2 regions of the Rhizobium sp. ZK1 genome follow, and region 1 is predicted to be linked to the other one. Evidence: predicted binding sites of a transcription regulator. Region 1 holds the regulator's gene; the other holds the start of a gene.
The links. The regulator LexA, encoded in region 1, represses DNA repair genes until DNA is damaged. The targets are predictions, from matches to a motif close to TGTTCNNNNTGTGTTCNG.
Positions count from the first base shown of each region.

Region 1 (16,382 bases):
TCTTCTTGAACAGGAAGCCGACACCGTTGTTCATGCGATGCGCTATACCGCGCGAACGGGTGACGATCGCCTTGATGTCGGGCTTGATCGTGCCTTCCAACACCAGGCCGTAATCCTTGCCGTGCTGGGCGGTATGCAGGACGTCTGCGGAGCGCAGCAGCGCCTTGGTCGGAATGCAGCCCCAGTTGGAGCAGATGCCGGCCAAATGTTCGCGCTCGACGCAGGCGACCTTGAGGCCGAGCTGCGCGGCGCGGATGGCGGCGATATAGCCGCCGGGACCGGAACCGATGACGATGACGTCGTAGGATTGAGCCATTGCTTTCCTGCCTTTGCTACGCTCCCGCGCGGGTCATCAGAACCCATGCGTGCTTCTTGCTGTTGTCGAAGAGCGGTACGGCATTCATGCGCGCCGCCTCCGAAAATCCGTTTCTTCCGTAAAGCGACAGAGCCGCTTCGTTACTATCCGACGTGATCAGGCTGACCGGCAGCCCGTCTGCTCTTGCGAGCTGATCTTCCAGCAACCTCTTACCGATGCCGATACCGCGCATATGGCGATAGACAGCGAGACTGCCAATGAACCAATGCCCGATCACCGATCTCTGCATCGCCAGCATCGGCTCTATGGCCGGATGCCGCGCTTCGACATCGCGTATGCCTTCATCCACTTCGTAACCGATCGTCATTCCGGCGATCTCGTCATAGGCCTCGCCGATGACGGCGTTCTTCCAGCCGCCGAGCGCCTCGTCGCTCATCTTCAGCCGGCCCCGCTCCAGCGGCGTATCGCTCATGCCGCTTGCGACGTCGGCAAACCAGAGCCATGAGGCAAAGCCGTGAGAGGCAATATCTGCCAGGATCGCCAGTTCCGAAGCATCCCGGCGGGAAGCCTGTCGGAGAGCGAGAAAGGCAGTCATCGTCAGAGGCCCAGCATCATCCGCACGATGGGCTCAAGGCCGCGACCGAGCGCGCGTGTATTTTCCGCATCGAGGTGGATGCCATCGATCGGCGTGGTCTTGGCGACGGAATTGCCGTCAAAGAAGCCACAGCCGAGCTCATCGGCAAGATCACGGTAAAGGGTCGGAAGCTTTGCCGATTCCTCGATACCGCCGGGGAACGATGCCGCGAAAGGCACATTGCCCGTCGCGCAGATCGCCGGCGGCGCCACGATCAGGATTTCCGGCCCGTCGAATTCGAAGGGCCAGGCATGATTGCGGATCAGCCGCACCAGACGGGCTATGCCCTGGCATGCGGCAAAAGCCGAACCGGCAACGACCGGCTTCATGTCATTGGTTCCGAGCAGCAGGATGACGAGATCGAGCGGCGCATGCGTCTGCAAAACGGTCGGAAGAATGCGTGCGCCATTGCGATCGCAATCGGCAAGATGGTCGTCGAAGGCGGTGGTGCGGCCATTCAGGCCTTCCGCGATGATGCGAGCCTCGTTTCCGAGCGTTGCCTGAAGCACGCTCGGCCAGCGGGTCTCATAAGCATGACGACCGATCGTGTCGGCGTCATAGCCCCAGGTCAGCGAGTCACCATAGCAAAGAACGGTCTTCGTCATCTCCGCCTCCGTTCCGTGCTCAGACCAGCATGCCCATCGGGTTTTCGATGTAACCCTTGAAGGCCTGCAGCAGCTCTGCGCCGAGAGCACCGTCAACGCAGCGATGATCGGTCGAGAGCGTCACTGTCATGACCGTCGCAATCGCCATTTCGCCGTTCTTGACGATGACGCGCTGTTCGCCAGCGCCGACTGCGAGGATCGTCGCATGCGGCGGGTTGATGACGGCTGCGAAATTCTTCACGCCCATCATGCCCATGTTGGAGACGGAAGTCGTGCCGCCCTGATATTCCTCGGGCTTCAGCTTGCGGTCCTTGGCGCGCTTGCCAAGGTCGCGCATTTCATTGGAGATGACAGAGAGCGTCTTCTCTTCGGCCTTGCGGACGATCGGGGTGATCAGGCCGCCGGGGATCGAGACAGCTACACCAACATCGGCATGCTTGTGTTTGACCATGGCGTTTTCGGTCCAGGAAACGTTGGCATCCGGAACGTCGCGCAGCGCCAAAGCCATGGCCTTGATGACCATGTCGTTGACCGACAGCTTGTAGGCCGGAGCGCCGTCCTTGCGGGGAGCGGCATCGTTCAGCTGGGCACGCAGCGCCATCAGCGCATCGAGCTCGCAATCGACCGACACGTAGAAATGCGGAACGGTCTGCTTGGATTCGACGAGGCGACGGGCAATCGTCTTGCGCATGCCGTCATGCGGCACGAGTTCGTAAGAGCCCGGTTCGAAGAGCTTGAGCACGGCTTCGTCGGATGCGCCCTTCGGAGCGGCAGCGGCCGGAGCCGATGCAGCAGCCTGCGTGGCAGCAGCGGCGGCCGGAGCGGGCTTAGCGCCGCCGCCTGCAGCAGCAGCTTCGATATCGCTCTTGACGACGCGGCCATGTGGACCGGTGCCGGCAACGGCGGAAATATCGATACCGGCTTCCTTGGCCAGACGACGAGCAAGCGGTGAAGAGAAGGCACGCGCACCGCCAGAGGAGACCGCAGCGGGTGCCGGTGCAGCAGCCGGAGCCGACGGCGCCGGAGCAGATGCGGCCTCAGTCTTTGGTGCTTCAGCCGGAGCAGCAGCAGCTTTCGGTGTCGGAGCGGCAGAGCCGGCGCCGCTTGCAGCAGCGGCGACATCTTCGCCATCGGCGGCGAGAACGGCGATCAGGGCATTGACCTTCACGCCTTCGCTGCCGGCCGGAACGACGATCTTGGCGACCGTGCCCTCGTCGACGGCTTCGACTTCCATCGTCGCCTTGTCGGTTTCGATCTCGGCGATCACATCACCGGACTTGACCTTATCGCCTTCCTTGACCAGCCACTTGGCAAGATTGCCTTCTTCCATGGTCGGAGAGAGGGCGGGCATCGTGATATTGATCGGCATCGAAAGGCCCTCTCCTTATTTGTAGCAAACGGCTTTCACCGCATCGACCACTTCGCCGACATTCGGAAGCGCGAGCTTCTCGAGGTTGGCGGCGTAAGGCATCGGAACGTCCTTGCCGGCAATCGTCAGGATCGGCGCATCGAGGTAATCGAAAGCCTGCTGCATCACGCGGGTGGCGATTTCGGTGCCGACGGAGTTCTGCGGATAGCCTTCTTCGACGGTGACCAGACGGCCGGTCTTCTTCACGGATTCGATGACGGTCGGAAGATCCATCGGACGAAGGGTGCGCAGGTCGATCAGTTCGACATCGATGCCGATCTTTTCGAGCTCAGCAACCGCCTTCGTCGCATAGGTCATGCCGATGCCGAAGGAGACGACGGTGGCATCCTTGCCCGGACGGTGGATGCGGGCCTTGCCGATCGGCAGAACGAAATTATCGAGCTTCGGCACATCGAAATGCTGGCCGTAGAGAATTTCGTTTTCGAGGAAGACGACCGGGTTCGGATCGCGGATCGCGGCCTTCAGCAGCCCCTTGGCATCGGATGCCGTGTAGGGCATGACGACCTTCAGGCCGGGGATCGCGCTGTACCAGGCTGCATAATCCTGGCTGTGCTGGGCGCCGACGCGAGCAGCAGCACCGTTCGGGCCGCGGAAGACGATCGGAGCGCCCATCTGGCCACCGGACATGTAGAGCGTTTTGGCAGCCGAGTTGATGATCTGGTCGATCGCCTGCATGGCGAAGTTGAAGGTCATGAACTCGACGATCGGCTTCAGGCCGGCCATGGCGGCACCGACGCCGACGCCGGCAAAGCCGTGTTCGGTGATCGGCGTGTCGATGACGCGGCGAGCGCCGAATTCCTGCAGAAGGCCCTGGGTGACTTTGTAGGCACCCTGGTATTCGGCAACTTCCTCGCCCATGACGAAGACGCTGTCGTCAGCGCGCATTTCTTCGGCCATGGCGTCGCGCAGCGCTTCGCGCACCGTCATCGACACCATTTCGGTACCAGCCGGAATTTCCGGGTCGTTCGGCACGAAAGCCTTGGGCTCGGCCGGAACAGGGGCAGCAGCCGACCCGGTATTCGTCGGCTTCTCTTCCTGGGCAACCTGCGGGGCAGCGACCGGAGCCGGCTGAGCGGCGGCAGGAGCGGCGGAGATCGCGTCGGCCGATTCGCCTTCCTGCAGCAGGACCGCGATCTTGGCGTTTACCTTGACGTTTTCAGTGCCGGCCGGAACCAGCAGCTTGCCGATGACGCCTTCATCGACGGCTTCGACTTCCATCGTCGCCTTGTCGGTTTCGATTTCGGCAATCACGTCGCCGGACGTGACCTTGTCACCTTCGTTCTTGAGCCACTTGGACAGCGTGCCTTCTTCCATCGTCGGAGAAAGGGCGGGCATGAGGATATCGATAGGCATGGGTTCCCTCCCCGATTAGAGCAGAATGTCGGTGTAAAGCTCGGATGCATCCGGCTCCGGATCAGCCTGCGCAAAATCGGCACTGTCGGCGACGATATCGCGGACTTCCTTGTCGATCGCCTTCAGATCGTCCTCGGTCGCCCAGCCCTTTTCCATCACGCGCAGGCGAACCTGCTCGATCGGGTCCTGCTCGGAGCGCATCTTCTGCACTTCTTCCTTGGTGCGGTATTTCGCCGGGTCAGACATGGAGTGACCACGATAGCGATAGGTCAGCATTTCCAGTATGATCGGCCCCTTGCCGGAGCGGCAGTGTTCGAGCGCCTCATCGGCAGCAGCCTTGACGGCGCGAACGTCCATCCCGTCGACCTGCATGCCGGGAATGCCGAAGCCGGAACCGCGGAGCGAATAGTTCGACTGCGCCGTCGCGCGGGCTGTCGAGGTGCCCATGGCGTAACGGTTATTTTCGACGATATAGATGATCGGCAGCTTCCAGAGAGCAGCCATGTTGAAGCTCTCGTAGACCTGACCCTGGTTGGCAGCTCCATCGCCGAAATAGGCAACAGCAACCGAATTGTTGCCGCGGTACTTGTTGGCGAAGGCGAGACCGGTGCCGAGCGACACCTGCGCACCGACGATGCCGTGACCGCCGTAGAAATGCTTCTCCTTGGAGAACATGTGCATGGAGCCGCCTTTACCGCGTGAATAACCGCTGCGACGGCCGGTCAGTTCAGCCATGACGCCGCGGGCTTCCATACCGGTAGCCAGCATATGACCATGGTCGCGATAGGCCGTGATGACCTGATCGCCTTCCTTCTGCGCCATCTGCATGCCGACGACGACAGCTTCCTGGCCGATGTAAAGGTGACAGAAACCACCGATGAAGCCCATGCCGTAAAGCTGGCCCGCCTTTTCCTCGAAACGGCGGATGAGCAGCATCTCGCGATAGGCCTTCAGCTCCTCATCGCGATCGAAATCGGCGATGGGACCGCCATTCGATGCCTTGGCTGCGGATTTCGCACTGGTTTTGCGGCTGGAAACGGTCGCGGTTTTGCGCAACGCCATTCAACCCTCCCTATGGGTTTATCGGTTCTCAGGTGGCGCGTACCATAGGGAAGAAAAATGACCACAGCAATGCCATAATTGCATGGCTCATATTCGCCGGTAAATTATTGATAAAAAACAAGAAAATGCAATTAACCTAAATTCGGTTAATTGCGGTAATGATTGTAAATGACAATCTCGTCCGCGCGCGACATGTTGAGCTGATACCGCGCCTTTTCGTCGAGCATATCCCTGTCCAGCGAGCCGTCGCTGAGGAGCGCTACCTGCGCCTCTAGATGCTCGCGCTCGGCCTTAAGCACCGCCAATTCCCTCTCGCGCGCGAGACGCTGGCGCTCGAACGCCTCCGTCGCACGCAGACCATAATCGCCATGGATGCAATGATAGCCGAAATAGGAGAGAAAGGCGACCGTCATGGCCGGAATGACGAAGCGACCGGTCTTTCTCTTCTTGTGATGCTTTGTCCACATATACGCATGCTCTACGCATTACCAATCGTTTCAATTTAACGCGCAGAGATTAACCGTTCGTTGACTCTGAGCCCCTCCCAGGCAAGCGCAACAAAAAACCCGCGCCGAAGCGCGGGTTCCAAATGCCTGATTTATAAAGCCGTATTAGCCACGAATGATGGAACGACCGGCATACTCAGCCTGCGGGCCGAGACCTTCTTCGATGCGGATGAGCTGATTGTACTTGGCAAGGCGATCCGAGCGCGACAGCGAACCGGTCTTGATCTGACCGCAGTTGGTGGCAACCGCAAGATCGGCGATCGTGGAGTCTTCCGTCTCACCCGAACGGTGCGACATGACGGCGGTGTAGGCTGCCTTGTGCGCGGTATTGACGGCGTCGAGCGTTTCCGTCAGCGAGCCGATCTGGTTGACCTTGACGAGAATGGAGTTGGCGACACCCATGCGGATACCGTCGCGCAGGCGAGCCGAATTGGTGACGAAAAGGTCGTCGCCGACGAGCTGGCACTTCTTGCCGGCGAGATCGGTCAGCGTCTTCCAGCCTTCCCAGTCGTCTTCGGCCATGCCGTCTTCGATGGAGATGATCGGATACTTGGCAGCGAGTTCGGCAAGGTATTCAGCCATGGCGCCCGGCTCGAGCGTGCGGCCTTCACCTTCCATCACATACTTGCCATCCTTGAAGAATTCCGTCGAGGCGCAATCGAGGCCGAGGTAGATGTCCTCGCCCGGCTTGTAGCCGGCTTTCTCGACCGACTTCATGATGAAGTCGAGGGCTTCCGGAGCGCTCTTCAGACCCGGGGCAAAACCGCCTTCGTCGCCGACATTGGTATTGTGTCCCTGGGCGGCGAGTTCCTTACGCAGCGTATGGAAGACTTCCGAGCCCATGCGAACAGCTTCACGGATCGAATCTGCGCCAACCGGTAGGATCATGAATTCCTGGAAATCGATCGGGTTGTCGGCATGTGCGCCGCCGTTGATGATGTTCATCATCGGAACCGGCAGCAGGTTTGCGGCAGCGCCGCCAACGTAACGGTAGAGCGGCAGGCCGGAAGCCTCTGCGGCAGCCTTGGCGACGGCGAGCGAAACGCCGAGGATGGCGTTGGCGCCGAGACGCGACTTGTTCGGCGTGCCGTCGAGTTCGATCATGATCTTGTCGATCTGGATCTGGTTTTCGGCGTCGATGCCGCCGATCGCGTCAAAGATTTCCGTGTTGGCGGCCTCGACGGCCTTTTCGACACCCTTGCCGAGATAGCGCTTGCCGCCATCGCGCACTTCGACAGCTTCATGCGCGCCGGTCGAAGCACCCGAGGGAACAGCTGCACGGCCCATGCTGCCGTCTTCGAGATAGACATCGACTTCGACGGTGGGGTTACCACGGCTATCGAGAATCTCGCGGGCGATGATATCGGTAATTGCAGTCATGGTTTTTTCCTGCTCGTGGGTGGATAAATCGTTTGAAACCGTCTTAATCGAAGGTACGCAAATTACAATGGCGCTTTGCGACACCTCCGGCCTGCCTGTCTGATCGTCGCTATAACACGATCATGTCAGGCTTTTGACTGTCAGCCCTTGGCAATCGCATCAAAGGCGAGCAGCTTTTCCAGAAGCCGCGGCATATCCTTAAGATAGACCATGTTCGGGCCGTCGGAAGGGGCATTGTCCGGATCCTCATGGGTTTCGATGAAGACACCCGCAACGCCGGCGGCTACGGCAGCACGCGCCAGCGTTTCAACGAATTCGCGCTGGCCGCCGGAGGAATCGCCCTGCCCGCCCGGCTGGGCGACGGAATGCGTGGCGTCGAAGATAACAGGAGCGCCCATCGCCGCCATGATCGGCAGGGAACGCATGTCGGAGACCAGCGTGTTGTAGCCGAAGGAAACACCGCGCTCGCAAAGCAATATATTCGGATTGCCGCTGGCATTCAGCTTGCCGAGGACATTCTTCATGTCCCAGGGCGCGAGGAACTGGCCTTTCTTGACGTTGACGACGCGGCCGGTCTTGGCGGCGGCAACGAGAAGATCCGTCTGGCGGCAGAGGAAGGCCGGGATCTGCAGCACGTCGACGGTTTCAGCGACAATGGCGCATTGTTCTGCCGTATGAACATCCGTCAGGACAGGAAAGCCGAATTCTTTCTTGAGGTCGTCGAAAACCTCCATCGCCTTTTCGAGGCCGATACCGCGCTTGGCGGAAATCGAGGTGCGGTTTGCCTTGTCATAGGAGGTCTTGTAGACGAGGCCGATACCGAGCTTGTCGCACAGCTCCTTCAGCGTGCCGCCGACCATGAAGGCATGCTCGCGGCTTTCCATCTGGCACGGACCAGCGATGAGCGAAAGCTTGGCAGAATTGGAAAACAGAACCTGGCCAGCGCCCTCGCCGATCCGGACCTCTGCATTGGTATTGGAGCTCATGGTGTTTCCTCGAAGGCGAAGAGCGTGCCCTGACCGGGCGCGGGCTTCACAAGAATACGGTTGGCCTTGCGTGTATAGGTCACCCCGTTAGCAGCCAAATGCGCTTCTGTCACGGCCAGATCAGCAACCGCAAAGAGGATCGCCCGGCCGCGCAGGCCGCGATCGCTATCCGGCGTCGCCAGATCGAAATAGGCCTCCAGCCCCTCTGGGGTCATCAGGCTGATCTTTGCGTTTCCGGTCGGCACCTCCAGCCCGAAACTCGTGACATCCGCAGAAGCGGCTTTTGCCGCCGCGCGAACGAACTCGCCGAAAGCTGTCGGCTCGGGCGCCGCGAGCGCGATCTCGGCAATGCCTGTCACGCCATTGGCATGGATCTCCAGCGCGCTGCGGTCGGCCGGAAGCGGGTTGATGCGCTCGACAGCGAAGAGAAAAAAATCCGGTGCCCGGAGGTCACCAGCGAAAGCGAGCCGGAAGCCGGCAACACTTTCTGCACCGTCAGGCATTTTCACGGAACGTTCGAACTGCAGCACAGAACCTGCACTGATGCCACTCTTCACGAATCGAGCGTGTTCGTGCTTCGCATCCGCTGTCACAAAGGCGATGGCGGACAGTCCCTCGCTGCCGCAGCGGAAACGGAAAGCCTGATTGCGGGCAGTGAACACATTGCCCTCACGCGCCGTCTCCTCGCTCTCCTCCACACTCGCGACACCCAATGGCTCAAGGTAGGTTTTATCGGTAAAGAAAACACAGGCATTTTCAGTGCCGAAGGGATGGCGGGCATCGGGCGCGACGGTGAAACCGAGCTTGCCCAGCCTTTCGCGGGCAAGCTCGATATCGGTAACCGGCAAAACGAGATGATCGATCGGAAGCATATCCTGGGTCATCAGCTACTCTCCAGCATCACCAGGATGATGTGCTTCAGCAGGCGCTACGAAGCAAGGCCGGGCAGGCTTTCCGCAGATAAAAATAAAATTCTCAGCAGAATGAACAGAAGTTTTACGAAAATTTAGCCACTTGCGGAACACATATGGAACATATAGTGTCCGTTCTGGATTTGTTTCAAGACTGGGGTTAGACGCCATGCTCACGCGCAAACAACAGGAACTCCTTCTTTTCATTCACGAAAGGATGAAGGAGTCAGGCGTTCCGCCGTCTTTCGATGAGATGAAGGATGCGCTGGATCTGGCCTCGAAATCCGGTATTCACCGGCTGATCACGGCGCTCGAGGAACGCGGCTTCATTCGCCGGCTTCCGAACCGGGCACGCGCGCTCGAAGTCATCAAGTTGCCGGAAGCCTACAGCCCAAGCCTGCAGCCTCGGCGCGGCTTTTCGCCGAGCGTCATCGAGGGCAGCCTCGGAAAGCCTCAGCCGTTGGCTCCCGCTCCGGCAAAGCCTGCACCTGCTGCCGACAACGGCAATTCGATTTCTGTGCCGGTCATGGGGCGCATCGCCGCCGGCGTGCCGATCTCGGCAATCCAGAACAATACGCACGACATCAATGTTCCCGCCGACATGCTGGGCTCGGGTGAGCATTATGCGCTCGAGGTTCGTGGCGACTCGATGATCGAAGCCGGCATCTTCGATGGCGACACGGTCATCATCCGCAACGGCAGCACCGCCAATCCCGGTGATATTGTCGTGGCACTCGTCGACGAGGAGGAAGCGACGCTCAAGCGTTTTCGCCGCAAGGGTGCATCGATTGCACTCGAAGCAGCAAACCCCGCTTATGAGACGCGCATCTTCCCGCCGGATCGCGTCAAGGTCCAGGGCAAGCTCGTCGGCCTCATTCGCCGCTATCACTGACCGGTGACGTACTGGCGTCTGCGAAACTGTCGCTGCGCCAGTCATAGGCACGGTGGCGCATCCAGGGCCGTCGCAACGTGTCGAATGCAGTTGTGATCTCAGTTCCCTTATCGGTAAAACGAAGTTCGACGGAGCCTGTTCTGCGTAGTGTCTCGCCAGTAAAGAGCAATGCGCCGGAGCGACAATGGTCAAACGGCAAACGGACAGGGGTAACGACGATATCGGCCGTATCGCAGGCCGGCCCGAGATAGGCTGCATTGTCGATGATCGTCAGTTTCTTTCCATTCCCGAGCAAGGTAGTGCACCAGGCGCCCTTCTGGCAGGAGAAGCGCGATGGCGAGCTTGCTGCGGCATGTCTCATTGCTGCTCTGGCTTCGTCCTGCTGATCCCGTGACAGCTGCAGCCGTTTGCCTTCAGGCGCAGCGGGGACATTGACAGCCTGGAGCATGAACGGCTTTCGATGCTCTTCCATGGCAAGCGCCCGCTGCCATTGTTCGAAGATGAAGGCAGGAGGCTTTTCGCGATTCGAAGCTATCGCCTCTCCATCGACAACAGCAACCAGGCCGCCATCTTCGGCGATGGTGATGTCGGGCATCGCCTCGACCGGAAGCAACGCGACGGCAAGCGTGGAAACCGCAACGATTGCTGTTCCGGCGTGCCGCAGTCTGGTTCTGAGCAAGGTTAGCAGCAGAAACCCGAAGACGGCTGTCGGGAAGTACCAGCCGGGCAAACGGCCCACATCGATATTGCCGCCCCAGCTCGATACCGTCTTTGCGATTTTTATCACCAGATCGAGCCCGAAGCCTGCGACCTGCCACATCGGGCCATCGAGGCCAAAAGGCATCAGCAGCATCGCCAGCATCCCGGCAGGCATGACGATGAAGGAAATGACAGGCATGGCCGCGAGATTTGCCGGCAGGCCGTAGGCAGTCAGCCGGTGAAAATGCTCGATCGAAAACAGCGCGGTCGAGAAACCGCCGATGAGCGACGTCAGGAAAATGCCGCCGAAGAAGCTGCCAATCATGAGGACAGGTTTGAGGATCGGCAGCTTGGCAAAGGCATTCTCCCGCATCGGACGCACTTTCCAGAGGTCGTAACCGGCGACCAGGGCAAGCGTTGCGGCAAAGGACATCTGGAAACTCGGCCCCAGCACCTCCGATGGCGAGACTGCGAGGATTAGGAGCGCGGACAGCGCCACGTTTCTAAGGCTGATCGACGGCCGGTCAAAGAAGACGGCAACCAGCATGATCGCCATCATGATGAAAGCGCGTTCGGCGGAGACGGCAAAACCCGAGATCAGATAATAAGCCGTCACCGCAGCGAGCGCGCCGGCCGCCGCGATTTTCTTGGTCGGCCATGCCTGGGCAATGGCGGGAAAAAGACTGAGGATGACCCGCAGGCCGACAAAGAAGATGCCGGCGGAGAGCGCCATATTGAGACCGGAGATCGCGATGATGTGGGCAAGGCCGGATTGCCGTAGCGCCTCGGTCGTTTCATCCGAGATCGCCCGTCTCTCATCGGTGACAAGTGAAGCAGCAAAGGCGCCGGTATCACCCGGCAGGACGGAGCGGATTCGATCGCCGATGCCGCTCCTGAGCCGATAGAGCCATTCCAGGGTCGCCTCACCGAACGAGCCCGCCTGCTGCGGCTGCGACGCAGCCTTTTTCGGCGCACCATAGAAAAAGCCGTTGGCACCAATGCCATCGAAATAGGCGCTGAAAGCAAAATCGTTGAGGTGGGGAAGTGCCGGTCCCGCCGGAGGCGTGAGACGTGCCCTGCCCTCGATGACGTCACCAAGCTCAAAGGGCTGCGTGGCGCCCCGGACCAGGACGGAAATGCGCTTGGGTGGACGCTTGATCTCAGGAGCATCCGTTCCGGTAACAGCAAGAATATAGCGCCAGCGCCCTCTTCCATCGCCTTCGCGACGCTCGATGCGGCCGGTCACCGTTGTCGTTACGGCGGAATCCAGGATCAAGGTCCGCGCCCGCCATGTTTCGACCTGTGCCGAAAGCATTCCACCGGCAAAGAGAAGCAGAGCAAGCAGCGTCGCCCGCAATTGCGTCCGGCCATATCCGCAGAGCGCAACGGCAAGGAGGAGGACAAACAGGCAGAGACCAAGCGAGACGACCGGAAAATCCGAAACTGCCAGAAACCAGGTCGCGGCACCCGCACCGAGAAAGACCGGCGAGAAGAGAATGAGGCGACCGTGGCCAGCCTCTTCCCCGGCCATGCGAATAGACGATTCGGCGTGTTGTTTCGCAATGCCAATCAGCCGCCGCTGCAGCGGAACAGCAGCTTGCGTCCTTACCGGTTGCGTCACAATGGCGCGCGGTGCGACATCGGCAAAATCCATCTTGGCATCAACGGATTGCGCCTGCCGTTCTCTTGTCTCGAACCCCGTCATAATCGCTTGGACCCGCCCCCCGGATATCGGCAGAATGCAACCTGTGTTCAAAACGCGCAAACAATAATCGATTGAAATACGAGGAAAATTCACGCGAACGAAAAATCCAGTCAAATCATGGTGTTCTGATATGCATGGGGCTCATCGCTGCACTGCCTAAAAGATGATGCCGCGATGCACAAAATGGCATCACGGTAACTTGGCATTAGCTTCGCGATCATATAGCTATCGCTTAGGACGCTTAACTCTTATGGCGCTTTTGCGGCGCCACCGCCACTCCGGAGGATCAGCATGACGGATCAAAGCGCAACAATCAAAATCGGTGACAAATCAGTCGACCTCGCCGTCCGAAAAGGCACGGTCGGACCTGACGTCATCGATATCGGTGCACTTTATAAAAATACGGCCTCCTTCACCTACGATCCCGGGTTTACGTCGACCGCATCCTGTGAATCGAAGATCACTTATATCGACGGCGACGAAGGTGTTCTGCTGCATCGCGGTTACCCGATCGAGCAGCTTGCCGAGCACGGCGACTTCCTGGAAGTCTGCTACCTGCTGCTCTACGGCGAACTGCCGACCGCCGCTCAGAAGAAAGACTTCGACTATCGCGTCACGCACCACACGATGGTGCACGAGCAGATGAGCCGCTTCTTCACCGGCTTCCGACGCGACGCCCACCCGATGGCCGTCATGTGCGGCTGCGTCGGCGCGCTTTCGGCCTTCTATCACGACTCCACCGACATCACCGATCCGCACCAGCGCATGGTCGCCAGCCTGCGCATGATCGCCAAGATGCCGACGCTCGCTGCCATGGCCTACAAGTACCATATCGGCCAGCCCTTCGTTTACCCGAAGAACGACCTCGATTACGCGTCGAATTTCCTGCGCATGTGCTTTGCCGTTCCCTGCGAAGAATATGTGGTCAACCCGGTGCTTTCGCGCGCCATGGACCGCATCTTCATTCTGCATGCCGATCACGAGCAGAACGCCTCGACCTCGACGGTCCGCCTCGCCGGTTCTTCCGGCGCGAACCCGTTCGCCTGCATCGCAGCCGGCATCGCCTGCCTCTGGGGTCCCGCTCACGGTGGCGCCAACGAAGCAGCCCTCAACATGCTGACGGAGATCGGCACGGTTGACCGTATTCCCGAATATATCGCCCGCGCCAAGGACAAGAACGACCCGTTCCGCCTGATGGGCTTCGGTCATCGCGTCTACAAGAACTACGATCCGCGTGCCAAGATCATGCAGAAGACGACGCATGAAGTTCTCGGCGAACTCGGCATCAAGGACGATCCGCTTCTCGAAGTCGCGATGGAACTGGAGCGTATCGCTCTGACCGACTCCTATTTCATCGAGAAGAAGCTCTATCCGAACATCGACTTCTATTCAGGCATCACTCTGAAGGCTCTGGGCTTCCCCACCACGATGTTCACCGTGCTCTTCGCTCTCGCCCGTACCGTCGGCTGGATCGCACAATGGAACGAAATGATCGAAGATCCGGAACAGCGCATCGGCCGTCCGCGCCAGCTCTATATTGGCGAGCCGAAGCGCGATTACGTGCCGGTTTCCAAGCGCTAAGCGCTGACTTCGAGACAAGAAAAGAAAACCCGGTCAGGAATGACCGGGTTTTTTGTTGGCGAGAACATCGAGCAATATCTTCGCCGCGTGCTCCCCCGGGGGACTTTCCGTCTGCATACGCTGCCAGATCAGCTCGTAACCTTCCTTCATCGCCTTGAGCTGATAGGTGTCGGCCGACAACCTTTCCATCCAGCGTGCGAGGCTTGCACCACGAACGATGTCGTTCAGATATTCCGGTACGACCGCATAGTCTGCGATCAGATTGGGCAGAGCGCCAGTCCAGGTCTTGATGCCTGATGTCAGCATGCGCATGATCCAATCGACCTTGTAAGCGGAAACGACGGGGACATTGGCGAGCGCCAGTTCCAGGATTACGGTCCCGGACGCCGCCATGGCGGCATCGGCTTCGGCGAAGGCCTTCCATTTCGCTTCGGCGCCCACAACGATTTCCGGCTTCACCGCCCATCCCGCCGTCACTTCCCGCACAAACGCTTCCCTGTGCGCCACGGTCGGCAGGATGAAGCGCATCGGTCCATTGCGGGCGACGAGATCATTGGCGGCGGCCTCGAAATAAGGCAGGAGCTTCTTGATCTCGGAGGAACGCGAGCCGGGAAGAAGCAGGATCGCACCGGCGCCGGGTTGCCGGCCAGCGCGCAGACGCCTGGTCTCCAGAAGCGCCGCGTCGGCAACCAGACGATGGCCCACATAGGTGGTAGCCGGCCCGTTGAGACGCTGCATCACCGCCGGTTCGAAAGGAAGTACAGCCAGCACATGGTCGACATAGGCGAGCATGCGCTGGGCACGATATTCCTTCCAGGCCCAGACACTGGGACAGACATAATTGACGACAGGCAGATCAGGCAGCGCTGTGCGCACACGCTTGGCGACACGGTGGGTGAAATCCGGGCTGTCAATGATTAGCAGGATATCGGGCTTTGCCGCAATGATCGCCGCTGCCGTTTGCCGAATGCGGGAAAACAGCGTCGGCAGCTTGGCCAGGACCTGCGTGATACCCATGACGGAGAGCTCGGAGAAATCAAAGAGAGATTTCAATCCTTCGGCCTGCAGCCCCTCACCGCCGACGCCGACGAGTTCGATGGGGCCGGAATGGATCTTCCGCAGCCCTGCAACGAGATCGGCGCCAAGCAGATCGCCGGATACTTCGCCGGCTACGACAGCAATTTTCAACGGCCTGTCACTCATGCAAGCCCCCATCCCGGCAAGCCCTTGTCTATACCGCAGACAAAAAGACCGTTCTCGTCTGCCGCCTTGATGAGCGCGTCGCGATCAAGCACCAACGATCGGCCGGCTTCGATAGCCACTCCCGCAAGTCCGGCAGCTTTGGCATTGAGCACGGTGGACACACCAATCGCCGGCAAATCGGCGCGGATATCCTGCTGTGGCTTGCAAAGCTTGACCAGCACGCCGCGCCGGCGTGATGAAATACGGCCCGCTGCTCTCAGGGTCGCCACACGGTCAAGCATGCCGTCCGTACCCTCGACGCCCTCGACAGCAACGACGCGTCCGCCGATCGAAACCGCACCCTGCCCGATATCCAGACCGCCGAGCACCTCCGCCGCCTTGCCTGCGCGCGTTATATCACGACGATCCTCTTCATTGGGCGAAACCACGCCCAGCGGACCTGCAGTCGCAAGCAGGTCCGGTGCAATCTCATGGGCGCCAACGACGCGCAGGCCTCGCCCTTCTATCAGCTTGATCACCATCTGCAGAACAGTATCGTCGCCACCAGAAAGCAGCGTGCGAATGGCGGCGGGCACCTTGGTCAGGATGCGCAGCGTCGGCCGCACCTCACGCCACTCCGGCCGGCGACGCACGCTGCCCGACATGACGACACGGCCGATGCGATATTTTTTTAAGAGCCCATCCAGGGCAGCGAAATCACCGATACCGATCGTGGCGTGGTCGAAACCATCCCAGCGACGGTCGCCCTCATCCTTCAGAATGACGATAACAGGATTTTCGCCAGCCGAACGCGCAGCCTCGGCGACATAGGACGGCAGAAGGCCGCCGCCGGCAATGATCGCCAGCCGGCCTTCAGCAGTGTCGCCAGCGGAAGCCACAGATCAGCCCTTCTGCCCCCGGCTTGGCGAAGACAGCGCGCGATCGCTCTCGGCGGCGATGAAATCGAGGATCTCGATCACCTGCTCGCAATCGGCATATTCGTCGCGAAGCTGGGCAGCATTCTCGCGGATCGAACCGGCACCCTCAAAGATCGCCTTATAGGCGCGGCGAACCGTATGAATGACAGCACGATCAATGCCGGCGCGCGTCATGCCGACGACGTTTAGACCGCTCAGAATGC
Region 1 is NZ_CP180586.1:1,496,593-1,512,974, reverse strand. It holds gene lpdA (dihydrolipoyl dehydrogenase) at 1-316, opposite strand, end outside; gene ACK9YZ_RS07845 (GNAT family N-acetyltransferase) at 333-911, opposite strand; gene ACK9YZ_RS07840 (SGNH/GDSL hydrolase family protein) at 914-1,555, opposite strand; gene ACK9YZ_RS07835 (pyruvate dehydrogenase complex dihydrolipoamide acetyltransferase) at 1,575-2,924, opposite strand; gene ACK9YZ_RS07830 (pyruvate dehydrogenase complex E1 component subunit beta) at 2,940-4,337, opposite strand; gene pdhA (pyruvate dehydrogenase (acetyl-transferring) E1 component subunit alpha) at 4,353-5,399, opposite strand; gene ACK9YZ_RS07820 (FtsB family cell division protein) at 5,546-5,866, opposite strand; gene eno (phosphopyruvate hydratase) at 6,011-7,285, opposite strand; gene kdsA (3-deoxy-8-phosphooctulonate synthase) at 7,426-8,271, opposite strand; gene ACK9YZ_RS07805 (VOC family protein) at 8,268-9,155, opposite strand; gene lexA (transcriptional repressor LexA) at 9,352-10,074, shown strand; gene ACK9YZ_RS07795 (ComEC/Rec2 family competence protein) at 10,055-12,478, opposite strand; gene gltA (citrate synthase) at 12,770-14,059, shown strand; gene lpxB (lipid-A-disaccharide synthase) at 14,093-15,262, opposite strand; gene ACK9YZ_RS07780 (LpxI family protein) at 15,259-16,140, opposite strand; gene lpxA (acyl-ACP--UDP-N-acetylglucosamine O-acyltransferase) at 16,144-16,382, opposite strand, start outside.

Region 2 (16,382 bases), 320 kb from region 1:
ATGCGTCTGCGGGAGGGTGCTCGCGTCGGTCGCGGGTTTCTTTCCTGTCGCGAAGCGGTTATGAACGCTCCCATCTTTATCAAAGACCGTCGATTCCGCTTGGGTAAGCGGCGTCTCAACTGTACCGGAATCCGCCATGCGTCTGTCCCGCTTCTTCATACCCATCCTCAAGGAAAATCCCAAGGAGGCGGAAATCGTCTCCCACCGGCTGATGCTGCGCGCCGGCATGATCCGCCAGCAGTCGCAGGGCATCTATTCCTGGCTGCCGCTGGGCAAGAAGGTGCTGGACAAGGTCAACAATATCATCCGCGAAGAGCAGAACCGGGCGGGCGCCATCGAGCTTTCGATGCCGACGCTACAGTCGGCCGAACTCTGGCAGGAGAGCGGCCGCTATGACGCCTACGGCAAGGAGATGCTGCGCATCAAGGACCGCCAGGACCGTCCGATGCTCTACGGCCCGACCAACGAAGAAATGATCACGGATATCTTCCGTTCTTCGGTCAAGTCCTACAAGGACCTGCCGCTCAATCTCTATCACATTCAGCTGAAATTCCGTGACGAGATCCGTCCGCGTTTCGGCACCATGCGCTCGCGCGAATTCATGATGAAGGACGCCTATTCCTTCGATTTGACGCGCGAAGGGGCAGAGCATTCCTATAACAAGATGTTCACCGCCTATCTGCGCACCTTCGATCGTCTCGGCCTGCGCGCCATTCCGATGCGCGCCGATACCGGACCGATTGGCGGCAATCTCAGCCACGAATTCATTATCCTTGCCGATACGGGCGAGTCCGAGGTTTTCTGCCACAAGGATTTCGTCAATTTCGATATCCCCGCGGAAAACACGGATTTCGACAGTGTCGAGGGCCTGAAGGGGATTTTCGACAAATGGACGTCGCTTTATGCCGCGACCTCGGAAATGCACGACGAGGCGGCCTTCAACGCCATTCCGGAAGGCGAGCGTCTTTCTGCGCGCGGCATCGAGGTCGGCCATATTTTCTACTTCGGTACGAAGTATTCCGAGCCGATGGGCGCGAAGGTGCAAGGTCCCGATGGCAAGGAACACTTCGTTCACATGGGTTCCTACGGTATCGGCCCGACGCGCCTTGTTCCCGCCATCATCGAAGCATCGCATGATGAGAACGGAATCATCTGGCCGGAGTCGGTCGCACCCTTCGATGTCGTGGTCATCAACATGAAGGCCGGCGACGAGGCCTGCGACGGCACCTGCGAGCTGATCTACGCGGCGCTGACCAAGGCGGGCAAGGACGTGCTCTATGACGACACGGACGACCGCGCGGGTACCAAGTTTGCGACTGCCGATCTGATCGGCGTACCGTACCAGATCATTGCCGGTCCGCGCGCGGTCGCGAACGGCGAAGTGGAAGTGAAGGACCGCAAGACCGGTGCCCGCGAAACGATGACCATCGAGGCGGCGATCAACAGGTTCGTGGCTTAAGAAAGACGGAGGCGAAATGGCAGAGGCAGCAGTGGACCGGAGTTCCAAATCCGGCTTGGGTCCGGCTGGCAAGCCATTCTCCACATTCGAACGCCTGGTGGCGTGGCGCTATCTGCGCGCCCGCCGCAAGGAGGCGTTCATCTCGGTCATCGCCGGCTTCTCCTTCGTCGGCATCATGCTGGGCGTTGCGACGCTCATCATCGTCATGGCTGTCATGAACGGGTTCCGGACGGAACTCGTCTCCCGCATCCTTGGCATCAACGGCCACATGATCATCCAGCCGGTCGATGGTCCGTTCACCGACTATGCCGATCTCGTGAAGAAATTCGAGGCGGTGCCCGGTATCAAGATGGCGCTGCCATTGGTGGAAGGTCAGGTGCTGGCCTCTTCGCAGACGGGCGGCAGCACCGGCGCGCTCGTGCGCGGCACACGGGCCGAGGACCTGACCAAGCTCAAGACGGTCTCCGATAACATCAAGTCCGGTGATATGGTGGGTTTTGCCGCGGGCGACGGCGTTCTGGTTGGAAGCCGCATGGCCGATCAGCTGGGACTCAGGGCGGGCGACCTGATTACGCTGACATCACCGGAAGGTGATGTGACGCCGATGGGCGTCAACCCGCGCATCAAATCCTACAAGATTTCCGGCCTCTTCGAGATTGGCATGTCGGAATACGATGCCTCGATCATCTACATGCCGCTCGAGGAATCGCAGCTCTATTTCAATGCCGACGGGCTGGTGCAGTCGATCGAGCTCTTCGTCGACAACCCTGACGACATCGACGATCTGAGACCCAAGGTCGAGCAGGCCGCCGGCCGGCAGATTGCCATCACCGACTGGCGCCAGCGCAACCAGACCTTCTTCTCCGCCCTGCAGGTCGAGCGCAACGTGATGTTCATGATCCTGACGCTGATCGTGCTCGTCGCCGCACTCAACATCATCTCCGGCCTCATCATGCTGGTGAAAGACAAGGGAAGCGACATCGCCATTCTGCGCACAATGGGCGCAAGCTCCGGCGCCATCATGCGCATCTTCTTCATGACGGGGGCTGCGATCGGCATTGTCGGCACGATCGCCGGCGTGCTGCTCGGCGTGTTCGTCTGCATCAACATCGAGTCCATCCGCCAGTTCTTCTCATGGGTCTCTGGCACGGTGCTTTTCGATCCGCAGCTCTACTTCCTCAGTCAGCTTCCGGCGGAAATGGATGTGAGCGAGACGATTTCCGTCGTCGCCATGGCGCTGACGCTTTCCTTCATCGCGACGATCTTCCCGGCCTGGCGCGCCTCCCGCCTCGACCCCGTCCAGGCCCTTCGTTACGAATAAGGCCGAGATCCAAGGTCATGCATGATCCAAGGCCAAATCCAAGGAATGCCGCATTCATGAAACGCAATGTCGTTCTCAAGCTTTCGGGCGTCGAGCGCCACTATGGCCAGGGCGAAACGCTGCTGACTATCCTCAAGGGCGCCGATTTCACCCTGTCGAGTGGTGAAATGGTGGCGCTGGTGGCGCCGTCAGGCACCGGCAAGTCGACGCTGCTGCATATCGCAGGGCTGCTGGAGCATCCTGACGGCGGCGAGGTATCGGTCAACGGTCGCCCCTGTAACGGCCTTTCCGATGACAAGCGCACGGCCATCCGTCGCGGTGAGATCGGCTTTGTTTATCAGTTCCATCACCTGCTGCCGGAATTCTCGGCGCAGGAGAACATCATGATGCCGCAGCTCATCGCCGGCCTCTCATGGAAGGAAGCGAGCGAGCGGGCAAAGATGCTTCTGGATTATATGCGCATCGGCCACCGCGGTACGCATCGCCCGGGCGAGCTTTCCGGCGGCGAGCAGCAGCGTGTGGCGATTGCCCGCGCCGTCGCCAATGCGCCTAGACTGCTTTTGGCCGACGAGCCGACCGGCAATCTCGACCCGGAGACCGCCAGCTATGTCTTCGACGCTCTGGAGGCCCTGGTGCGCCAGTCCGGCCTTGCCGCGCTGATCGCCACCCACAACCACGAGCTTGCCCGGCGCATGGACCGGCGCGTAACGATCTCCGACGGCAAGGTCGTGGATTTCTGATTATCAGGGAATAATCAGCCCGCCGCGATAGTCGAGCTCATAGGCCTTTTGGCCATCCACGAGAATGAATTCGTGACCGCGAAAATGTGTGCAGTCGCCTTCTCGTATCGACATAGCGCCCCAGCGAATGATCGAAGATCATGCCGCCGATGAAGCGCCCCTGCTTGTAGAGCTGTGACAGCGCCGCGCTAATGATGGTGCCTGCGACAGTCCCGTCGATGATCCCGGGCTCGATGATCCGCCCGAAATAGTTCATCGCCCAGACCGGCTTTTCCTCCAGCCACACAACTTCCTGACCGGCAAAATCCGTGCCGCCGAAATAGCTGTCGAGATAGCGCCAGATGCCGCCCTTATAACCGATGTCGTGGGCACCGATCCGGTAGGATGGCTGCGACTTCGCGCCGGCGACATATGTCTGCGATTTGGCTTCGACAATGAAGCTATTGAGTTCCAAAACGTCCATAGTCCCTCTGCTCCGATGTTAACCATGTCCCGCGGAAGTGGGGGGTAACCCTGTTGACAATAGAACATATATGGAACAAAGTAAAAACATAAGAGCAAAGGAGAGCCAGATGACTGACATGATCCGTGATATCGCAGCATTCACCTCCATCGCAATGTTCATTGCCAGCTTCTCGTTGATCGTCATGGCAATGTAAGAATTCAGGGGATCGCATGGCAGCCATGCGATCCCGCGGCGGGACTTTTTCTGGACAGAATCGCCTTCAATGCCGACAATGCGCATTCTTCAATGAGGCAGTTGGAAGGGCATGTTATGGCGGATGCGGAACAGGGTGCGATCGGCGGCAAGCCGGGCTTCGTTCATCTGAGGGTTCACTCTGCCTATTCGCTGCTCGAAGGCGCATTGCCTCTCAAAAAGATCCTCTACAAGGCAGCGGGCGACAGCCAGCCGGCGATTGCCATCACTGATACCAACAATCTTTTCGTTGCACTGGAGTTCTCCCAGAAAGCGATGGATGACGGGCTGCAGCCGATCATCGGCTGCCAGGTGTCGATCGATATGGAAGACGGTCTCGAAACCGAGAAGCGGGGAGGCCAGCAGGCGCTGGTCAAGCTGCCTTCCATCGTGCTTCTGTCCGCCACCGATGCAGGCTACGAACGGCTGGTCGATCTCGTCAGCCGCGCCTATCTCGGTGGCGAGGGCAACTCGACAATTCATGTCCGCGCCTCGTGGCTTGATGAGATCGGCACGGAGGGCCTGATAGCGCTGACGGGTGCCTCGACCGGGCCGATCGACATGCCGCTCAAGGACGGCCACGCCGCTGCGGCGGAGACCCGGCTGCTGACGCTGAAGCGCATCTTCGGGGATCGGCTCTATGTCGAACTGCAGCGGCACGGCGCTTATGACAAGCGGCACGAACAGAAAATTGTCGGCCTTGCCTATAAGCACGACCTGCCGCTGGTCGCGACCAATGAAGCCTTCTTCCCGACGCGCGACGATTATGACGCCCACGATGCGCTGATGGCGGTCGCCCATAACGCCATCGTGTCCGACGACAGCCGTTTCCGTCTCTCCCCGGATCACTATCTGAAAAGCCGCGCGGAGATGGAAAAGCTCTTCGCCGACCTGCCTGAGGCGCTTGATAATACCGTTGAGATCGCCCGGCGCTGCTCCTTCGTTCTGAAGACCCGCAAGCCGATCCTGCCGCGCTTCACCGGCGCGACAGACGATCCCGAAGAGGCCGAGCGCGCAGAGTCGCTAGAACTTCGCCGGCAGGCGGAGGAGGGGCTCGACATGCGTCTGGCCACGCTCGGCATGTCGGCCGGCTACGAGGAGAAGGATTATCGCGAGCGGCTGGAATTCGAGCTCAGCGTTATCGAGCGCATGAAGTTCCCCGGCTACTTCCTGATCGTTGCGGACTTCATCAAATGGGCCAAGCAGCATGACATCCCGGTCGGCCCGGGCCGCGGCTCGGGTGCGGGCTCATTGGTCGCCTACGCACTGACGATTACCGACGTGGATCCGCTGCGCTTCTCGCTGCTTTTCGAACGCTTCCTCAATCCGGAGCGCGTCTCGATGCCGGATTTCGACATCGACTTCTGCCAGGATCGCCGTGAAGAGGTGATCCGTTACGTGCAGAAGAAATACGGCCGCGAGCAGGTGGCGCAGATTATCACTTTCGGTTCGCTGCAGGCGCGCGCCGCATTGCGCGACGTCGGCCGCGTGCTGGAAATGCCCTATGGCCAGGTCGACAAGATCTGCAAACTCGTGCCGAACAACCCAGCAAACCCGACGCCTCTGTCCAAGGCGATCGAGGAAGAGCCGAAGCTGCAGGAAGAGGCGGCCAAAGAGCCGGTCGTCGCGCGGCTCTTGGATATCGCCCAGAAGATCGAAGGCCTCTATCGCCACGCCTCGACCCACGCCGCCGGGATCGTGATCGGCGACCGCCCGCTGTCGAAGCTCGTGCCGATGTATCGCGATCCGCGCTCCGACATGCCGGTCACCCAGTTCAACATGAAGTGGGTGGAGCAGGCGGGCCTGGTGAAGTTCGACTTCCTTGGCCTGAAGACGCTGACGGTGCTCAAGGTCGCCGTCGACTTCTGCAGGAAGCGCGGCATCGAGGTCGACCTCGCCAAGATCCCGCTCGACGACAAGAAGACCTATGAGATGCTCTCGCGCGGCGAGACGGTTGGCGTGTTCCAGGTTGAAAGTGCGGGCATGCGCAAGGCGCTGATCGGCATGAAGCCGGACTGCATCGAAGACATCATCGCGCTCGTGGCGCTCTACCGTCCCGGCCCGATGGAGAATATTCCGACCTATAATGCCCGCAAGCACGGTGACGAAGAGCTGGAATCGATCCACCCAACGATCGACCATCTTCTCAAGGAAACGCAGGGCGTTATCGTTTACCAGGAACAGGTGATGCAGATCGCCCAGGTCCTGTCGGGCTATTCGCTCGGCGAAGCCGATCTTCTGCGCCGCGCCATGGGTAAGAAGATCAAGGCCGAAATGGACCAGCAGCGCGAACGCTTCGTCGACGGTGCAGTCAAGAACGGCGTGTCGAAGCCGCAGGCCGACAACATCTTCGAACTCTTGGCAAAGTTCGCAAACTATGGCTTCAACAAGTCGCATGCTGCCGCCTACGCCATCGTCTCCTATCAGACGGCCTATATGAAGGCGCATTATCCGGTCGAGTTCCTGGCAGCGTCGATGACGCTCGATATGTCGAACACCGAAAAGGTCAACGACTTCCGTCAGGATGCCAAGCGCCTTGGTATCGAGGTCATCGCGCCCTCCGTCCAGACCTCCTTCCGTCAGTTCGAGACCGGTGACAACCGTATCTACTACGCACTTGCGGCTCTCAAGGGGGTCGGTGAATCCGCCGTCGATCACATCGTCGAAATGCGCGGCGATAAGCCCTTCGCCAGCATCGAGGATTTCTGCCTGCGCATCGATCCACGCCAGGTAAACCGCCGCGTGCTGGAAAGCCTGATCTATGCCGGCGCCTTTGATTGCTTCAACCTGGATCGCGCCCAGCTTTCGGCTGGTCTCGACCGCGTGCTCGGCTATGCACAGCGCGCCCAGGAAAACAAGCTGAGCGGCCAGTCGGATATCTTCGGCGGTGCGCTGTCCTCAGGTCCGGAAAAGATCGCCCTGCCGCCATTCTCGCCCTGGCTTGCCTCGGAGCGGCTGCTCAAGGAATTCCAGGTGCTGGGCTTCTACCTGACCGCTCACCCGCTCGACAGCTACAACAACATCCTCCAGAAGATGCGCGTCCAGACCTTCGCGGACTTCTCGACGGCGGTGAAGCAGGGCGCTGCGAACGGGCGACTGGCGGGTACGGTGATTTCCAAGCAGGAGCGCAAGACGCGTACTGGCAACAAGATGGGTATCATCGTCTTTTCGGATTCCTCCGGCCAGTTCGAAGCCGTGCTCTTCTCCGAAATGCTGAACCAGTATCGTGACATATTGGAGCCCGGAAAGTCCTTCGTCATCACCGCGATCGGCGAGGAACGGCCGGAAGGTGTCAGCCTGCGGCTGCAGACCATCCAGTCGCTGGAAGAAAAGTCGTTGCAGATGCAGAAGGCGCTGCGCGTCTATGTCCGCGACTCCGGCCCGCTGCGCGCTGTCGCAGCACATCTGAACGCCAAGGGCGACGGCCTCGTCTCCTTCATCGTCATCAAGGAAGAGGGCAAGCGTGAGGTCGAGGTGGTGTTGCAGGACAAGTATCGCATCACGCCGGAGATCGCCGCGGCCTTGCGGGCTGCCCCTGGCGTCGTCGACGTCGAACTCGTCTGAACGGGAAAGCGACCGGCACTGCGCCGGTTGCCTTTGCTTTCAGCCGGCCTGCAATCGGCAGGATGCATCGGCACAGCGGCCTCTGCCGAAGCCCATGAGGGCCATGCCGATCAGCGTGGCTGCGACCGGCACCAGCAAAGCGGTCCGCAGAGCCTCCAGCCGCTCGGACGGACCGTCACCATCGCCGAGAGAAAGTGTGCCGACAGCACTGACGGCCGAGAGGCCGAGTGCTGCGCCGAACTGGAACGAGGTGTTCACGAGCCCGCTCGCCAGGCCCTGTTCGTTTTCGGCAATACCTTCAGTCGCGATGATCGTCAGTGGGCCATAGCCGAGGGAGAAGGCAAGGCCGAGAAGGATCGTCGATGGCAGCATGGCCGCATAGGTCCAGTCGAGCCCCATGCCGAGAAAGAGCGCGTAGCCCGCAACAGCGAGTGCAAAGCCGCCAAGCACCACGCGTCCATTGCCGAAACGCTCGACGAGCAGAGGCGTCAGCAATGGAGCTAGAATGGCGTCCATGCCGATGACGATCAGGGCAAGGCTGGTTTCGAACGAGGACCAGCCCAACAGTTCCTGCAGATAGAGTGAGACGATGAACTGGAAGCCGAAGAAGGCGCCGGTGAAGAGCATCGCTCCGAGGTTCGATTGCACCAGCGTCGACGACCGGAAAATCCCGAGACGGATGAGCGGCGCACGCGAATTGCGTTCGATGAGGATGAAAGCGAGCCAGAGCAGCGCGCTTGCGCCGGCTGCCGCAATCGTCCAATTCAGGTCGTTGGTCGCGTGTTCCAGCCGAGTCAGTGTATAGGCGGCAAGCAACATGGCGCCAGTCAGCGTCACCGCGCCGGCGATGTCGAATTTCTGGCGCGGGGCGGCGACTTCTTCCTTCTTCTCCACGATCAGCTTCATGCCGACAAGAAGCAGGATGGCAGAGAAGATGACCGGAGCGAAGAACACCCATCGCCAACCGACGGCCGACAATAGCCCGCCGATGACGAGCCCTAGCGAGAATCCGGCCGATGCCGTGCCGGCATAAATCAGCACGGCCCTGTTGCGCTGTGGTCCTTCGGGAAAGCTTCCATTGATGAGAGCAAGGCCGGCCGGCGTCATGAAGGCGGCCGCTGCTCCCGTCACGAAGCGTGCCGTCAGCAGCATCCAGCCTTCGGTCGCAAAGCCGCCGAGGCCGGAGAAGAGCAGGAACACGGTCAGCGCCATCAGGAAGACCTTGCGCTTGCCATACATGTCGGCGACGCGCCCGCCGAGCAGCATCAGGCCGGCATAGGCAAGCACATAGGCCGAAACAACGCCGCTCAGCGTGGTGGTGGAAAGACCAAGTTCGGCTCGAATCGAGGGTAGGGCGATATTGAGCATGGCCGCATCGACGCCTTCGAGGAAGATCGCGCCGCAGAGAACGACGAGCATGCCGGCAGCACTGCGGCTCATTCTTCCGCTCTCCGCCGTAAGTGGAGGACTTGTAGACATCATGATTTCCTTGTCCGTGAAGCAGGGACGAGCGAGAATGGTTACATATTGATCCTCAGTTCCCTATTGTAACCAAGAGAGACATAGGGCATGGTTCGAACCCATGGAAGAAGGCACTTCAAACTCACCGAGTGACTGCTGCAGCACCGAGCGCGATTACGACATCCTCCAGTGGGATGCGCGGGAGGAATGCGAAGTGCGTCAGATTTTAGATCGCATCGCCGACAAATGGTCGCTGCTGGTTATCGCATTGCTTGAAAAGCGCACTCTGCGCTTTACCGAATTGCGCAAGAGCATCGATGGCATCAGCCAGCGCATGCTGACGACGACCTTGCGCCAGCTCGAGCGCGACGGGCTGATCGAGCGGACAGTCTATCCAGTGGTGCCGCCAAGGGTCGATTACGCTCTGACGGAACTCGGCTGTACGCTGCATGAGACCATCAAGGCGCTCGTCGTCTGGACCGAGACGAACCAGGCGAAAATCATCTCCGCCCGCCGAAGTTACGACGAACGCGCCAGTGAGAAGCTCTGGTAGGTCTCAGCTCTCGCGCGTGATTGTGATGAATTCCGTGCCCTCGCCGGTTTCCGAACCGAGGCCGGTATCTGTGATTGTGAGTGTCGAGCCGGGCGAAATCAGTGCGTCGATCCGGTGACGGGTCTCTTCTGACATCGAGATGCGGCTGAGCGCTCTCGCGATAGGACGGCCGCTGATGATGGAGCTTTCCTGATTGGCGATACCGAGCCGCTTCACCGTTTCGCGAGAGAGATTGTTTTCCAGCGTAACGCCCAGCCAATCGGCCGTACCGGCCGCCTCATCCACTGCATGCAGCGAGAAGAAGTGTGTACCAAGCGCAAGTCCCGGATCGGCAATGGTGATCGGCGCCTCGAAGAGCGGCTTGAAATCCTGCCGCACCATGATGACGCCATTCGGCGGTTCGCCCTTGCCTGCCGCAGCGTAAACTTCCCTCAGGAGAGTATCTGTGACCAAGCCCTTGTCACGGGCAAATTCGGTTGGTCGCAACGCCTTGAAGGCATTGATGGCCTGAACGGTCGCAGGACCGGCCAGCCCGTCAGGCTCGCCGGCAGCAAAGCCGAGTTTGTTCAGGAGGGTCTGGATGTCGATAACGTTTTCACGCAGCGTCCGGCGCGTAATCAGCATACTGATCGGCGTGGTATCCGCAGAGGGCGCCTGCAGTTGGATCATCGGCATCGGCAGGGCAGCCGTCGTCTCGTTCATGGCGACCTGCACCTGCGTCTTCGCATCGCCGATGGCAGGGCGAAGCTCGACGTCGGAAAGCAGCGGTGACGGCTCGGGCCGGTCGGGATGGAACAGTGTTGGATGGTCGATCGGCTCGGGCGTCAGCTCATTGTCTGTGATGATGACGGGTACGCCCATCTCGGTCATCTTGTAGAGCGATTTCGCAAAGGCGTCGGGCATGCGCACGCAGCCATGCGAGGCCGGGTAACGCGGCACGGAATTGGACTCATGCAGCGCGATCCCGGACCATGTAAGCCGCTGCATGAAGGGCATCGGCGCGTTCGAATAGATGTTGGATTCGTGGTACCTCTGCTTCTCGATGACGGAGAAGATGCCGCTCGGCGTCGTATGCCCGTCCTTGCCGCTCGAGATCCTGGAGGTCGCCACGACCTCCGCGCCGTCATAGACGGTCAGCGACTGCCTGTCCTTGGAAACGAATATCTGCAGCGTGCGCGCATCGGCTGCAAAAGCGGGATCGACAAGGGCGGTCGCCGACAGCAACCCGATAAGGACACCTACACGCACAGACATGACGCAATACACCACATGCACAAAAACCACGCGAGTTAAGCATGCGAAGTTTAACGAAGGCTTGAATACGCCATCGCGTTTCGATCACGAGATTGTGGGGTATTCAATTTTATGCAAATCTAAAACAAGGGAAGTCTTGGGGGAGACTTGGAAATGCATGTCGATATTGTTTCTGCGTTCGATGATCTGCATGCCCTGAAGGATAACTGGAACGAGGTATACGCCGCCGACCCGGAAGGGCACTATTTCCTTTCCTGGCACTGGATGGCGCAATGGCTGCAGCGGCGGTCATTATGGTTCGTTCTTGCCGCCAAGCGGCGGCAGGCGGATGACCGCTATGTAGCTTTCCTTCCCATTCAGCTCCACGTCGATTTCGAGGAAGGCCAGGGCCTTGGCAATATCGTGCGCCTCGGCGGCACGCCCTATGCCGGCTATAACGGCCTTCTGACGCATCCTGAGGACGCGGAGGCGGTGCTCGGCGTTTTCGCCGATTGCCTGCAGAGCTTCAACTGGAAACATCTCGATCTTGATGATGTCTATATGTCTGAGGCGAGAATGAAGGCGTTTCTGGCGGGCTTTTCTGCCTCGGAATTCTCAAGGAGGAAGGTCCCGCGCCGGCCGCATATCACGGCTGATGGCGAAAACATCGACCATGACGTCTATGTCTACGTCCCGCTCGGCGAGGTCTTCGAAACCTTCCTGGATGAGCGCATCGGTGCCAAGACGCGGCGCAATGCGCGAAAGGCGCTGCGCGATCTCGTCGCGCCGGAAAATGAGCTGCGCATCACTCATGTGACACCAGAGACAATGGAGCGCGATCTCGAAATCTTCTACCAGATGTGGAACGTCCAATGGGGTGAGCGTCAGCCGCGCTACGGCAAGTTCATCCTCGACAACAGCCGTCACATGCTGCCGGCCTGCATAGAGGACGGTTCGGTCTTCATGCCGATCCTCTGGCATCAGGACAGGCCGGTCTGCACCTTCATCAGCTTCCTGGATCCCCATCGCAAATCGATGATGTGCTTCCTCGGAAGCCGCGACCTGACTTTCCGCCGCTCGATCAGCCCCGGCTTCATGCTCCATTGTTACAATATGCGTTGGGGCATCGAGAATGGCTACCGAACCTATGACCTCGGCACGGGTAATTACGGCTACAAGGATTTTTTTGGCTCCGAACACCATATCGTTGAGAAGCTGCAGGTCTCCACGCTCTCCGGCCGCAATATTGGCGATCGCCTCGACCCGCGCTCGCTGGATATCGCCATGCATCAGGCGGTGCATTTTTTCAGAAGTGGAAACCCGGAGTCGGCAGAACTCTGCTGCCGGCAGATTCTTGTCGCCGACGATGCACATGCGCCCGCAACCTCACTGCTGGCGAAAATAGAAGCAACGCAGCGGCCGAGGCTGGTGAGCGATCCCGCTGCCCATTTCAGCGCGGCTGCCGAACGGCACCGGGCCGGCGATCTCGTCGCGGCGGAAGCGGGCTACCGCGATGTGATCGCGATCGTGCCTGGGCATTTCGATGCTCTGCAGCACCTGGCGCTGCTGCTGCTACAGAAAGGCGATCTCGGCGAGGCCAAGGACTGTGTCGACAAGGCGATCGAGGTGAAACCGGTCTCCGCTTCGGCCTATTGCAATCGCGGCAATATTCTTGCGCGTCTTTCGAATTTCGAAGAAGCGCTTGGAAGCTACGACCGGGCCATCGCGCTGGATGCTGGCCATGCCATTGCCTTCAACAATCGCGGCAATGTGCTGCGGCGGCTGGGGCGCCATGACGAGGCGATGGAGAGCTACGACCGCGCGATCGCGATCGATCCGGGCTATGCTCAGGCAATAAAGAACCGGGACGCAGCGCTTCAGGAGATGGAGACCGTGCCGGCGTAGCTATCGGTAGCCCTTGCCGCCGAATGTGTAGCCGGTTTCGACCGTGCCTTTGCCGAACTTGTCGCGCAGCTTGTCCATGGCAGCTTCCGCCGCCGCACGCCGGCCGGATTGCTGGTCGATCAGATCGGGCGGATCGGCGCGGCCGGCATCGCCGAGATCGGTAACGCCGATGCCGATCAGGCGGAATTTCGTGCCGTCGGCTTCCTTCTCCAGAAGCTCGATCCCGGTGCGGAAGATCTTGTCGGCAAGCTGTGTCGGGTCTTCGAGGCGGCGGTTGCGGGTGCGGGATTTGAAATCGGCCGTCTTCATCTTCAGTACAACCGTGTGGCCGGCGATGCCGTTCTTCTTCAGCCGCCAGGAGACCTTTTCCGAGAGATTGCGCAGGATCGGCACCAGATCGTCATAACGCGCGATATCGTCGAAGAAGGTGGTTTCGGCCGAAACGCTCTTTGCGGCATCGTTGATATGCACCTCGCGGTCGTCGATACCGCGTGACAGGCGCGACAGCCGCTGGCCGATGCTGCCGTAACGGCGCATCAGGTCGTTCTCCTCCATCCCCTGCAACTGGCCGATCGTGCGGATGCCGTCTGCTTCGAGCGTCGCGGCAAAAGCCTTGCCGACACCCCAGATGGTCGTCACCGGGCGAGGCGCCAGGAACTCGACCGCTTCCTCGCGCCCGATGACGGAAAAGCCGCGCGGCTTCTGTAGATCGGAGGCGACTTTGGCGAGGAACTTACAATAGGAAAGTCCGACCGAAACGGTGATGCCGATTTCCTTCTCGATGCGACGGGCGAACTTCGCCAGCGTTCGGGCCGGCGGATCGTGATGCAGCCGCTCGGTGCCGCCGAGTTCCAGGAAGGCCTCGTCGATAGAGAGCGGCTGCACCAACGGCGTCAACTCCTGCATCAGCGCGCGAACCTGCCTGCCCACCTTTACATATTTCTCCATGTCGGGACGAATGACAATCGCCTGCGGGCAGGCCTCCAGCGCCTTGAACATCGGCATGGCCGAGCGGACGCCATGGATGCGGGCAATATAACAGGCAGTAGAGACGACGCCACGCTTGCCGCCGCCGATGATCACGGGCTTGTCGGCGAGCTCCGGATTGTCGCGTTTCTCCACGGCGGCATAAAAAGCGTCGCAATCGATATGCGCGAGCGTCAGGTCATAGAGCTCTTTGTGGCGCACGAGGCGGGGGCTGCCGCAGGCATGGCAACGGCGCGCCTCACCCTTCTGCCCGGCAAGGCAGTCGCGACAGAAGCCGGGTGTCTTGTCAGGTGCTGGCGTCATGGTGAGAACAAAGGTTGAACATTGCAACATTACGCCCTAAGCTTTCGAGTCTCAAGAGAGGGAGGAGAGCTTGGCCGTGGATATCGATCTTCGTTTCGAGCCTGTCACCGCCGAATACTGGGGTGACTTCGAGACGCTGTTCGGCCCGCAGGGTGCCTTCTATAATTGCTGGTGTGTGGCGCTACGCCTTCCGCATGCTGTCCGCACCAAGATGGAGCCCGCTGAGCGCAAGGCACATATGCACGGCCGCATCGCGGCGGGGCCGCCGCCGGGCATTCTCTGTTATGTCGAAGGCGAGCCGGTTGCCTGGGTGCAAGTGGGGCCACGCCATGACGTGCCGCAGTTCAATTCGCCGCGCACGGTCTCGCGGCCGCTGGAGGATAGCGATGCGCACGATCCCTCGATCTGGGCGGTCAGCTGCTTCTTCCTGCTGCCGAAGCTGCGCGGGAAAGGGGTCAGTCACAGGTTGCTTGCCCGCGCCGTCGATTATGCCCGCAGCCAAGGTGCGCGGTTGCTGGAAGCCTGTCCGATCGACCATGTGAAGCAGTCGAAATCCGTTACACTCTGCATCGGCTCGACGGCTATTTTCGATGCTGCCGGTTTCGAGACGATTGCGCGGCGCAAGGACGGCCGGCCGCTCATGCGGCTGGATTTGCGCGCCTGATGGTGTCTGCCGCAAGATGCTGGTCAACGAGCATGGCGGCGTGCGCCCAGTCCCGTGCCCGCTTAATATCCTCAGCGGCCGCCGGTGCGAGGCGATGAACGAGCGAGTCCGGCATGAGATGGATGAGCAAACAATCACTCACATGCTCCTTCACCGAATGCAGGTTGCGCGCCATATCATCGATAAAGACGACTGGGAGGTCGCGACCGCCATGCAGAGCCTGCACGATCGGTCCTTTCGGCTGTTCGCTGGCCAGCAGCGGGAACGTGAGGCCGGTGCGGTCCAGGAGGCGGCGGCGATGAGCGGAAAACTGCGGCGGCATCGCGGTGAGGAACAGGACGTCGGCATCGTCAGACAGGCGTTCGAGTGTCGAAACGACAGGATCGAAGGGCGTCTGCCAGTTTTCCTGGGCCTCGAAGAACTCCAAGATCAGCCGACTGACATGCTGATCCTCGAGCGCAAGCCCGTCGGTAAGCGAGACGATATTGCCGTGAAGCCGAAAAGAGCGCGGCAGGAATTCGTGGCCGAGGCTCTTGAGGTATAGCTGAAAGGGATCGATGAATTGCAGTACGACATCATCGACATCGCAGACGATGAGCGGCCTGTCGCCAAGGCGGATATGCGAGATGTCGAGTTCGGCGCTGTCGTTCACGATCAATATTCTCCGGAATCGAGGCCGGGTGGCGAGAAGTGGCGCCATGCCGCCGTCAGCGCTTCGGGTGTCGTGCCCGTCGCCTCACAGAAGGCGATCGCCGTCGGCTCGTGGTTCATGAGGAAATCCAGCATACCGGCGAGAAAGTCGGGATCATTGATGGCATTGCGCACTTGGGTCGGTTCTACGCCGGTCAATGCCAGGAAGCGACCGAAGAGATCCGGGTCGTTCGCAAGCCAGCCAAGGACGGCGATGGCCGTTTCTTGCGGATCTGCTGTCGCCCCAAGTTGTTTCGAAGTCTTGAAATTGCTTTGCATTGCGGTGGTCGAGTTACCTTTTCTTCAACCAAATACCGGTAGCTTGCACTATCGGTTTCATGGAGCCATTTGTCAGCTAATGTCTTTATTATGGACATTTGGCTTCAAGAGCGGACGTAGGGACAACTGATCATGCCCAAACAGGTGATGATTGTAGAAGATAACGAGCTCAACATGAAGCTCTTTCGCGACCTCATCGAGGCCTCGGGCTATACCACGATCCAGACCCGCAACGGCATGGAAGCGCTTGATCTTGCGCGCAAACATCGTCCCGATCTTATTCTTATGGATATTCAGCTTCCGGAGGTTTCCGGTCTCGAAGTCACCAAGTGGCTGAAGGAAGACGACGAACTGCATGTGATCCCGGTCATCGCCGTCACGGCCTTTGCCATGAAGGGCGATGAAGAGCGGATTAGACAGGGCGGCTGCGAGGCCTACGTCTCCAAGCCTATCTCCGTTCCGAAATTCATTGAGACGATCAAGACTTATTTGGGCGATGCCTGAGGCGTCGGAAGAGATTATGACT
Region 2 is NZ_CP180586.1:1,181,094-1,197,475, forward strand. It holds gene ACK9YZ_RS06010 (hypothetical protein) at 1-138, opposite strand, end outside; gene proS (proline--tRNA ligase) at 137-1,459, shown strand; gene ACK9YZ_RS06020 (lipoprotein-releasing ABC transporter permease subunit) at 1,476-2,780, shown strand; gene ACK9YZ_RS06025 (ABC transporter ATP-binding protein) at 2,837-3,520, shown strand; partial or broken gene ACK9YZ_RS06030 (DUF5680 domain-containing protein) at 3,524-3,983, opposite strand; gene dnaE (DNA polymerase III subunit alpha) at 4,296-7,781, shown strand; gene ACK9YZ_RS06040 (MFS transporter) at 7,821-9,221, opposite strand; gene ACK9YZ_RS06045 (winged helix-turn-helix transcriptional regulator) at 9,364-9,795, shown strand; gene ACK9YZ_RS06050 (L,D-transpeptidase family protein) at 9,799-11,049, opposite strand; gene ACK9YZ_RS06055 (GNAT family N-acetyltransferase) at 11,203-12,933, shown strand; gene ACK9YZ_RS06060 (DNA polymerase IV) at 12,934-14,223, opposite strand; gene ACK9YZ_RS06065 (GNAT family N-acetyltransferase) at 14,300-14,887, shown strand; gene ACK9YZ_RS06070 (hypothetical protein) at 14,862-15,587, opposite strand; gene ACK9YZ_RS06075 (DUF3572 domain-containing protein) at 15,542-15,856, opposite strand; gene ACK9YZ_RS06080 (response regulator) at 15,989-16,360, shown strand; gene ACK9YZ_RS06085 (PleD family two-component system response regulator) at 16,377-16,382, shown strand, end outside.
Region 2: a site for LexA is predicted at 4,044-4,061, ahead of dnaE (DNA polymerase III subunit alpha). Genes of this name have one in related genera too.